2 regions of the Cellvibrio sp. ARAG 10.3 genome follow, and region 2 is predicted to be linked to the other one. Evidence: predicted binding sites of a transcription regulator. Region 2 holds the regulator's gene; the other holds the start of a gene.

Region 1 (4,420 bases), on a different contig from region 2:
CATCTCGGGCATTTCAATATCACAAATGATCAACACCAATTCGTTATACGGGTCTTTGCCCGCAGCAAGTAGATCTTTAAGGTAATTGAAGGCTTCGAGACCATCTTTTTTTAACGTGGTCTTGATACCCATGGATTCAACCACCCGCTGGATCTGCTTACGCGCAATGGATGAGTCGTCCACAATCAATACGTGTTTTTGTACGGCGCGTTCGGCAATATTGCTTTCCACCACGCCGGCACTGATTTCTTCGCGCGGGGGTGAGACCTCGGCGAGGATTTTCTCCACATCAATAATTTCCACCAGTTGTCCATCAACCTGGGTAACGGCGGTCAGGTAATGTTCCTTACCCGCGCCCTTGGGTGGCGGATGAATGTCGCCCCAGTTCATGTTGACGATACGTTCAACGGAACTCACCAGAAAACCCTGGGCGGTGCGATTGTATTCAGTAATGATCACAAAGCAATTGGCAATGTCCGGCAAGGCGCGGCGCCCGATGGCCAGGTTCATATCCATAATCGGCAGGGTACCGCCGCGAATATGGGCAACACCACGCACCACGGCGCTGCGGCCGGGTATGGCGTTGAGCGGAGGGCACTGCAGGACTTCTTTGACTTTAAAGACATTGATTCCGTACATCTGTTGGCCACCCAACCTGAACAACAGGAGCTCCAGGCGATTCTGTCCCACCAACTGGGTGCGTTGGTTGACGCTATCCATTACTCCGGCCATGTAATACCTCTTTATATCTGCTATCTGTTTATATTTGCTCTAAAGTCCAGCCAAGCGTTGGCCGGGATGTAACCCTGCCACGATGACCCCGCCGGCGGCACAGTCTTTGCTTTATTTCCACAATAAACGCTATAGCGGCTAAAGCCCGTCACTCTTTAGTGGATGAATTGCCGTAGCGGCAATTAAATGTGGGTCTTTGTGCCTTCATCCACCCTATGAGGATAGGACAAATTATGGGAATTCGTAGTTTTTATCTGGTCCGGAGACTTCTGCAGCCGCTATTGGCCGTGGCCGGCGTGGTTTTCTTGACGCTGCCGCCCAGTCAGGCGAGTGCAGTCAGGCACGACCTGGGGGATTTGCAGCAGCAGGTGGAAACCTTCCTGGAGCGCCATTACCAACAGCAGGATGTGGAACGCCTGGAGATCAAGGTCGGTAGCCTTGACCCTCGTCTGGTGTTGCCGGCCTGCCCCCAGCCCTTGGTGATGTCGCTGAACGATTCAAGTAACAGCGGCGGAAACCTGACCGTTCAAACCCGATGCGAAGCAAGCCAGAGCTGGTCGATCTATGTTCCGGCGCAGGTGTCGCTGTTTCGCCCCCTGGCGGTGGCCAGTCGTAACCTGGTGCGCGGCGACGTGGTCAGCGCGAGCGATATCAGCATCGAAGTGGTCAATATCAGCCAGCTCCGACAGGGTTATCTCGCCCGGCGCGAGAACATCATCGGCCAGGAGCTCCAGCGGCCAATGAATAAAGGCGAGGCGTTTCGCGGCTCAATCCTGGATGCACCGCTGGTCATCAAGCGCGGCGACGCCGTCCATATTGAAATACAGGCCGGCACCATTGCCGTCAATTCAACCGGTATCGCCATGGCCAACGGCCGTATCGGTCAACGAATCCGGGTGCGCAACAGCCAGTCCGAGCGGATTGTCAGCGCAGAGGTGGTGGAAGCCGGCAAAGTGAGAACATCGATTTAACCGGTTGATTTGCACGAAATGTGCGCGAGCTCAAATTTATGCAGGAATATCACTAAAGTTCCTGTAAACCAGGCCGATAGCTGACACAGGAGTCCTGTTTCTTTGGCGAGGACGTCGAAACTCAGGCACACTCCACGCGGGCTTACCCGCCTTTGCGTTATCAGCTACAGCCATTAAATCAGTTGGGGAAACACCATGGTTATCGACACAAACAACAACCTTACACCCGGCAGCGCGTCCAGCACCCGCAGCCGTAATACGGCACCGGTTGCGCCGTCCGGCAGTAAAGCAACCGCTGCACCGGCTGAGGCCGCAACCAATAAGGAGAACGTTGTGTTGAGTCAGGAAGCACAACGCCTTAATCGTCTGCAGGCCAGTATCAGCCAGGCGCCGGACGTCGATGTGGAGCGTGTCGCGGCGTTAAAGCTGGCGATTGCCAGCGGCCGGTTTGAAATCAACGCCGAGCGCATCGCCGAAAACCTGTTAAAGCAAGACGACCTGTTAGGTTAAAAAACTGTTGCTGCCGCCCCCAACCGGCAGCAATGGTCAATGGCGCATCCAATCATTCGCCTGGCAAGACACGATGTCGTTCAGCGAATGGAAAGATGCAGTAGCAAGAAGATCCGGCAACTGACCTCCCCCGTCCGTCGCAGGGTTTTAATAAAACGCAGAGGTGACTTATGTCCACACTCCATCCGCACAGCCTGCATAACATGATTGCGCAAGACAGCGCTGCAATCGGCGAACTCAAATCTTTGTTACTGCGCGAACGCGAATTGCTCGAACGACGCGAGCACAGCGAACTGCCGGCTATTATCGAGCGCAAAGACCAATTGCTCGAAACCCTTGGACTCAATGCCCGGCAGCGTGCCACCCTGCTGAAAGCGGCGGGTTTCAAGGCCTCACCGGAGCAATGGGAAATCTTCCTGGGCCAGAATGCCGCTACCCGCGATCTGCTGGACAGCTGGCGCACCCTGATGGCGGAGTTTGCCCAATGCAAATCCCTCAATGAAATTAACGGCAAGATGATCGGTCGCTCCCGGCAAACCCTCGGTCAATTGCTCAACCTGTTGCGTGGCCAGGTTGCTGCTCCGCAGCTGTATACCAGTGCCGGCGCCACCACCAGTTCCGCCAGTTCCCACTGTATTGCGGAAGCCTGATATCACCGGGATCTGCCACTATTCCTGGCAGATCCCGCCGTGCGTCTGCCCTTTTCCTTGGATTATCGGGCAAAACTTTTTACAATGGCGCCGCTTCGCAAACTCAACGCCATGCTCCGGTAGCTCAGTTGGATAGAGCAGCCGCCTCCTAAGCGGCAGGTCGGACGTTCAAATCGTCTCCGGGGCACCACTCTTTTATAGGTGAAGCGCAAGGCTTCACCAGTTTTGGCTATTGGAGATTCTTCGCTGCTAATATTCCTTACGATTAAGCTGGCCTTTCATTTCAAACATTAGAATCAAAAGAGATAACAATGGAAGTCAAACATACAATAATCTATGTGATGCGTCATATCGATATCGGCGGACATATCGATATACCGTATAAAAAAGTCGGCATCACAGGCTGGGGAAATGCAACTCTTGATTCTCGCCTGCAACAGATTAGCAATACCAAATCTCCTATAAAAGCTCAATGCGTTGCCGCCTGGACTCACGAAAATGCTAAAGCAATCGAAAGCGCCCTCCATCTATTAATGGAAGATAACCGAGTGGAGGGGGAATGGTTTTTAGATAAAGAAGACACTCTCGTTGAAAGAATGTCTCCTATCATGGAATTAATCGGCGCGACGGTCGTTCCGATTCAAGAAAGCCAAGATGCTTATACTCAGAGCGTTTTAAAAACAGAAGAAGAAGCCAAGAAAAAAACTGATCACATTTTATTGGGCGAGATCGCAGATCTATTGAATTACCCACTTAGATCCAGCTCCAGAAAAGGCGGACCAACATTTTTAGTGATGAAAAGCAACTCACATACTATGTGGGAGCCAGGAAATCAGGGCGACACAACTTGGGTATTGGCAGAAGTCGCGATGTATTTTCTGAGTTAAATCAGTTTTTGAGTAGCCACGGGTATGATGTAGAGCAAGGAAAAAAAGGCGGAGCTAGAATTGCCGGTATAACTTGCGAAGTTATCGCTGAAATTATTAATTTGATTGAAGCTCAGTTTAAGTTGTAACCTAAAATAAATTGCTCGGCAAATAACTCCAACGATACTAAATAAATGAAAAAATAGACTGAAATTCTTAAAGAACCTAAAGATTTATAAAGATGGTAAAAAAGCCTATCGAAGAGGGTAACCATTTCTACTCACCTCGTTATTTTACAATCAAGAAAACCAAGGGATTAACATGATAAGACCAGAATTTTTGTACATAGAAGAAGCTAATTTTATTCTGCTGGATCTTTATCGTTTTGGTAATACATCAGGCCCGAAACTTGACGGCGTCAGAGCATTCAAAGATATCATGGTTATTAAAAATAATGGCATCGAGATAGTGGTCGCCAATGGAAACGGAATCTCTCTTTCATCAACTTTTGATCCAAAGAAACGCAATACATGGAAATTGTTAAAGAACACTCCGATTCCTATCGGTTTGAGATTGGTTAAAGATTTACGTCCGGGCAGAAGTGATCATTTTATGATTGCCCCAACCAACAATATGCCCTTCACAAAATATATTGGCTTACTGCAAGAATTAGCAGTGTCATGCATAAAAG
Region 2 (4,420 bases):
GCAGGCTGAATTGGCCGATATGCGGTTTTTGCTGGAACAACAATTGGACCGCATCACCGGCGGAACCCCGGCACCCCAGGGCTCGCCGGTATTGTCCAGTGTGGGTCGTCGACTGGAGCGTATCGGTTTACCCGCCGAGGCGGTTGCCAAGGTGCTGCACAGCTGCAAACCAACCCGCAAGCTGGCGGATGCCTGGTCCGACGCCTTGGCCAAGCTGGCCCATCAGATGCCGGTCATGGGTAAAGATATCGTAGAGCAGGGTGGTGTTTTCGCGTTTGTCGGCCCGACCGGGGTTGGCAAAACCACCACTATCGGCAAACTCGCGGCCCGCTATGTATTGCAACACGGCGCCGATAAAGTCGCGCTGGTGACCACCGATACCTACCGCGTTGCGGCCCACGACCAGTTACGTTCGTTTGGTCGCATCTTGCGGGTACCGGTAAAGGTGGTGGATGAAAACAATACCCTTGAGGAGGTGCTGCACAGCCTGCGTCACTATTCATTGGTGCTGATTGATACGGCGGGCTTCCGCCATGGCGATCCGCATCTGAAGGCACAACTCAAAGCCCTGGCAGAACAACCCCAGGTAAAAAGTTATCTGGTGTTGTCTACCAACAGCCAGCAGCAAATGCTTAAAGCCTCGATTCACGCCTATGGCGCGGTGGGTTTGAAAGGCTGTGTGCTAACCAAACTGGATGAAACCGCCAGTATGGGAGAGGCGCTGGGCGTAATTATGCAGAGCCGCTTACCCGTGGCCTATACTACCGATGGTCAGGATATTCCCCGGGACATCCAGGTCGCCCGTGGCCACCAACTGGTATCAAAAGCGGCTGCCATGCTGCGTCAGCAGGCCGGGCAAAGAGCGATCCGTCATTAAAAGCGGGTCGCTTTGTGAAAATAAGTAATTAATGCGCCACCTTGAATATTAGTAACTATACTGATGGTCACCCGTCGGAACCCTGAGCAACCCTTACGTGAATACAACGAGAAGCTGGAGTTAGTCGATCCATGAGTCAAATGCGACCCGTACAAGTCATCGCGGTATCCGGCGGAAAGGGTGGGGTGGGCAAGAGCAACATCTCCGTCAATCTGGGTATTGCCCTGGCTGAGTTGCGCCGTCGGGTGGTGTTATTGGATGCGGATCTGGGGCTTGCCAATGTCGATGTGCTGCTCGGTCTGAAAGCCACCCACACGCTGGCCGATGTGCTGGCGGGTACCCACAGTCTGCGCGATGTGCTGGTGAACGGGCCCCAGGGGCTCAAAATTGTGCCCGCTTCATCGGGCGTGCAGCACATGGCCTCACTCAGCTCCCGTGAACATGCCGGGTTAATCAATGCCTTTAATGAATTAAGTGATCAGGTCGATGTGTTAGTGATTGATACCGCCGCCGGCATCTCTGACACCGTGGTCAGTTTTGTGCGGGCCGCCAATGAAGTGCTGATTGTGGTGTGCGACGAGCCTTCCTCTATTACCGACGCCTACGCATTGATCAAGCTGCTCAATAAAGAATATGACATGCAACGCTTCCGGGTTGTCGCCAATATGACACGCACGCCCCAGGAAGGCAGCCATATGTTTACTAAACTCAATACCGTGTGTGAAAAATTTCTGGATGTGACCCTGCAATATCTGGGGCACGTTCCTTTTGATGAAAATGTACGCAAAGCGGTACAGAAACAAAAAGCCCTGCTGGAATTTGCCCCGACCAGCAAAGCCGCACTTGCGATTCGCAGTTTGGCCAAGGCGGTGGACCAATGGCCGTTGCCCAGTGCACCCACCGGGCGCCTGGAATTTTTTGTTGAACGTTTGCTGCTTGCCGCCAACGCTCGCAGTGCGTAATGCGGGCTGGTAGTCACCGAAGGTAATCAGTATGGCCGCAGTCGATGGATTAGCCATGTACGATAAAACGAAGCAACACGCTAATCAGATTTGTGTTGAAGATTATGCGCCCCTGGTCAAACGAATTGCTTATCACATGATGGTGCGCATGCCGGCCTGTGTGCAAGTCGACGATCTGATCCAGGCCGGCATGATCGGTCTACTGGAAGCGGCACAAAAATATGATGCTTCACGCGGTGCAAGTTTTGAAACCTATGCGGGTATTCGTATTCGCGGCGCGATTGTCGATGAGATGCGCCGGGGCGATTGGGCGCCGCGTTCGGTACACCGTAATTCCCGTCTTATTGCCCAGGCGATACGCACGGTTGAAGCGCGCACCGGTCGCGATGCGCGCGATACTGAAGTGGCGGATGAACTGGGTATTCCTGTCGAAGAGTATTTCGCCATGCTGCAAGACTCCAGTTGCAGCCGCCTGTTCAGTTACGAAGAAACCTTTGGTGAAGAAGACAGCAATATCGATGCGAGCGAATCCAGCAGCGCGTTCGCCAGTCCCCTTGAAGGTATCCAGCGCGACGCGTTAAAGCGTTCGCTGGCCCAGGCGATAACCCAACTGCCTGAGCGCGAGCGTCTGGTGCTGGCGTTGTACTACGATGAAGAATTGAATTTAAAAGAAATCGGGCAGGTGCTCGGTGTGAGCGAATCGCGCATCAGCCAGATCCACAGCCAGGCAGCCCTGCGCTTGCGTGCACGCATGGCCGAGTGGCGCAGCAATGATTGACCGGCCGATATTTTGCCGGTACTTTGGCGCGCCGCAGCAGAAAACCGGAGAAAAACTGGCTACTGCAATAACAGCGACTAGACTAAAAGTAAATGAAATTCCCGCCATGGGTAGACGGAGGTTGCATTGGATAAGAACATGAAAATCCTGATAGTCGATGATTTTTCGACCATGCGACGGATTATCAAAAATCTGCTCAGAGATCTGGGGTTTTCCAACACCCATGAAGCTGATGATGGGGTTACCGCACTGCCGATGTTGAGGAGTGGCGATTTCGATTTTCTGGTTACCGACTGGAATATGCCGGGTATGACCGGCATCGATTTGCTGCGCGCCGTGCGGGCGGATGAAAAACTGTCGGCCCTGCCGGTACTGATGGTGACAGCCGAGGCCAAGCGTGATCAGATCATTGAGGCGGCCCAGGCTGGCGTCAATGGTTATGTGGTCAAACCGTTTACGGCCCAGGCCCTGAAAGAAAAAATCGAAAAAATCTTCGAGCGTGTCGGCTAATTGACACAACGCAACAGGATTCGAATGACAATGCGAAATAGACAATAAGGCGTTGTGATGGCTTCAGAGATTCAGCTGCACCAAAATGAAGAATTCATTTCTGAGTTGAAAGAGTGCGCGAAATTATTGACCGAAAAATTGCAAGGTAATCAGTTTGAAGATGCCTCGCAATTAATTCACGCCATGCTTGAGTCCCGTGATCGACACATCTTCCAATCCGTCGGTCACCTAACCCGCGCACTGCACAACGCCATCGTGAATTTTCATGTGGATGCGGACCTGACCAAAGAGCCACCCAAGGTGGAGTCTTCGGAGATTCGCGACGCGTCCAACCGGTTGAATTACGTTATTGAACTGACCCAAAAAGCCGCTGAAAAAACTATGGACATGGTGGACGAAGCGGCTCCGATTGCGATGAACCTCGGTCAGGAAGCCAGCGTGTTGCGCGATCAGTGGGCGCGCTTGAAACGCCGCGAGATGACACCGGACGAATTCCGAGTTCTCTATGGGCGAATGGATGATTTCCTTGCCCAGATGGCTACCGGTACTGAACAACTGGGGCGTAATTTACAGGAAATTATTCTTGAACAAGGCTTTCAGGATTTAACCGGGCAAGTATTAAAACGCGTAATCGGTTTGATTAATGAAGTAGAACAGGATTTGGTTAGCCTGGTGCGTATTGCAGGGCAAGTGGAAGAAATTACCGGCTTGGCTACCGGTGCCGATAAGTCCGAGCAGGAAGCCTTGATCCAAAAACGCAAAGTAGAAGCAGAAGGCCCGCAGATTAATCCCACCGGGCGGGCGGATGTGGTTTCCGGACAAGATGAAGTCGATGATTTACTGTCGAGTCTGGGTTTTTAACTTGGGGTGTGCAACTCAAGTTGCAGAGGGTTGATGAATGAGTTTTGGTGACGACGAGGACATTCTTCAGGACTTCCTGGTGGAAGCCGGCGAGATTTTGGAGCGCCTCTCGCAACAATTGGTCGACCTGGAACAACGTCCGGACGATAACAATTTATTGAACGCGATCTTCCGCGGTTTCCATACCGTTAAGGGCGGTGCGGGCTTTTTGCAATTAACCCCTATGGTGGATTGCTGCCACGTCACCGAAAACCTGTTCGACATCCTGCGCAATGGCAAACGCACCGTCACGCCGGAACTGATGGACGTGGTCTTGCAAGCCCTGGATGCGGTAAATCAGCAATTTGAACTGGTGTCCCAACGCGAAGAATTGCCCCCGGTCGATCCCGCCTTGATCTCTGCCTTGGAGCGTCTGGTTTCCTGCGAGGATCT

Evidence for each region. The regulator FliA, encoded in region 2, starts transcription of late flagellar genes. The targets are predictions, from matches to a motif close to TAAAGTTATNNNNNNNNCGGCCGATANCC.
Region 1: the regulator FliA is predicted to act here: its motif matches at 1,757-1,785, upstream of flgM (flagellar biosynthesis anti-sigma factor FlgM).

What each region holds. Positions count from the first base shown of each region.
Region 1 covers NZ_JBPYCU010000004.1:6,217-10,636, forward strand. Annotated here, with positions in the region: gene ACSV5M_RS06430 (chemotaxis protein CheV) at 1-732, opposite strand, end outside; gene flgA (flagellar basal body P-ring formation chaperone FlgA) at 966-1,703, shown strand; gene flgM (flagellar biosynthesis anti-sigma factor FlgM) at 1,899-2,213, shown strand; gene ACSV5M_RS06445 (flagella synthesis protein FlgN) at 2,384-2,863, shown strand; tRNA gene ACSV5M_RS06450 (tRNA-Arg) at 2,977-3,053, shown strand; gene ACSV5M_RS06455 (GIY-YIG nuclease family protein) at 3,175-3,750, shown strand; gene ACSV5M_RS06460 (hypothetical protein) at 4,051-4,420, shown strand, end outside.
Region 2 covers NZ_JBPYCU010000009.1:103,719-108,138, reverse strand. Annotated here, with positions in the region: gene flhF (flagellar biosynthesis protein FlhF) at 1-877, shown strand, start outside; gene ACSV5M_RS12900 (MinD/ParA family protein) at 1,009-1,839, shown strand; gene ACSV5M_RS12895 (RNA polymerase sigma factor FliA) at 1,871-2,617, shown strand; gene cheY (chemotaxis response regulator CheY) at 2,744-3,127, shown strand; gene ACSV5M_RS12885 (protein phosphatase CheZ) at 3,185-3,988, shown strand; gene ACSV5M_RS12880 (chemotaxis protein CheA) at 4,026-4,420, shown strand, end outside.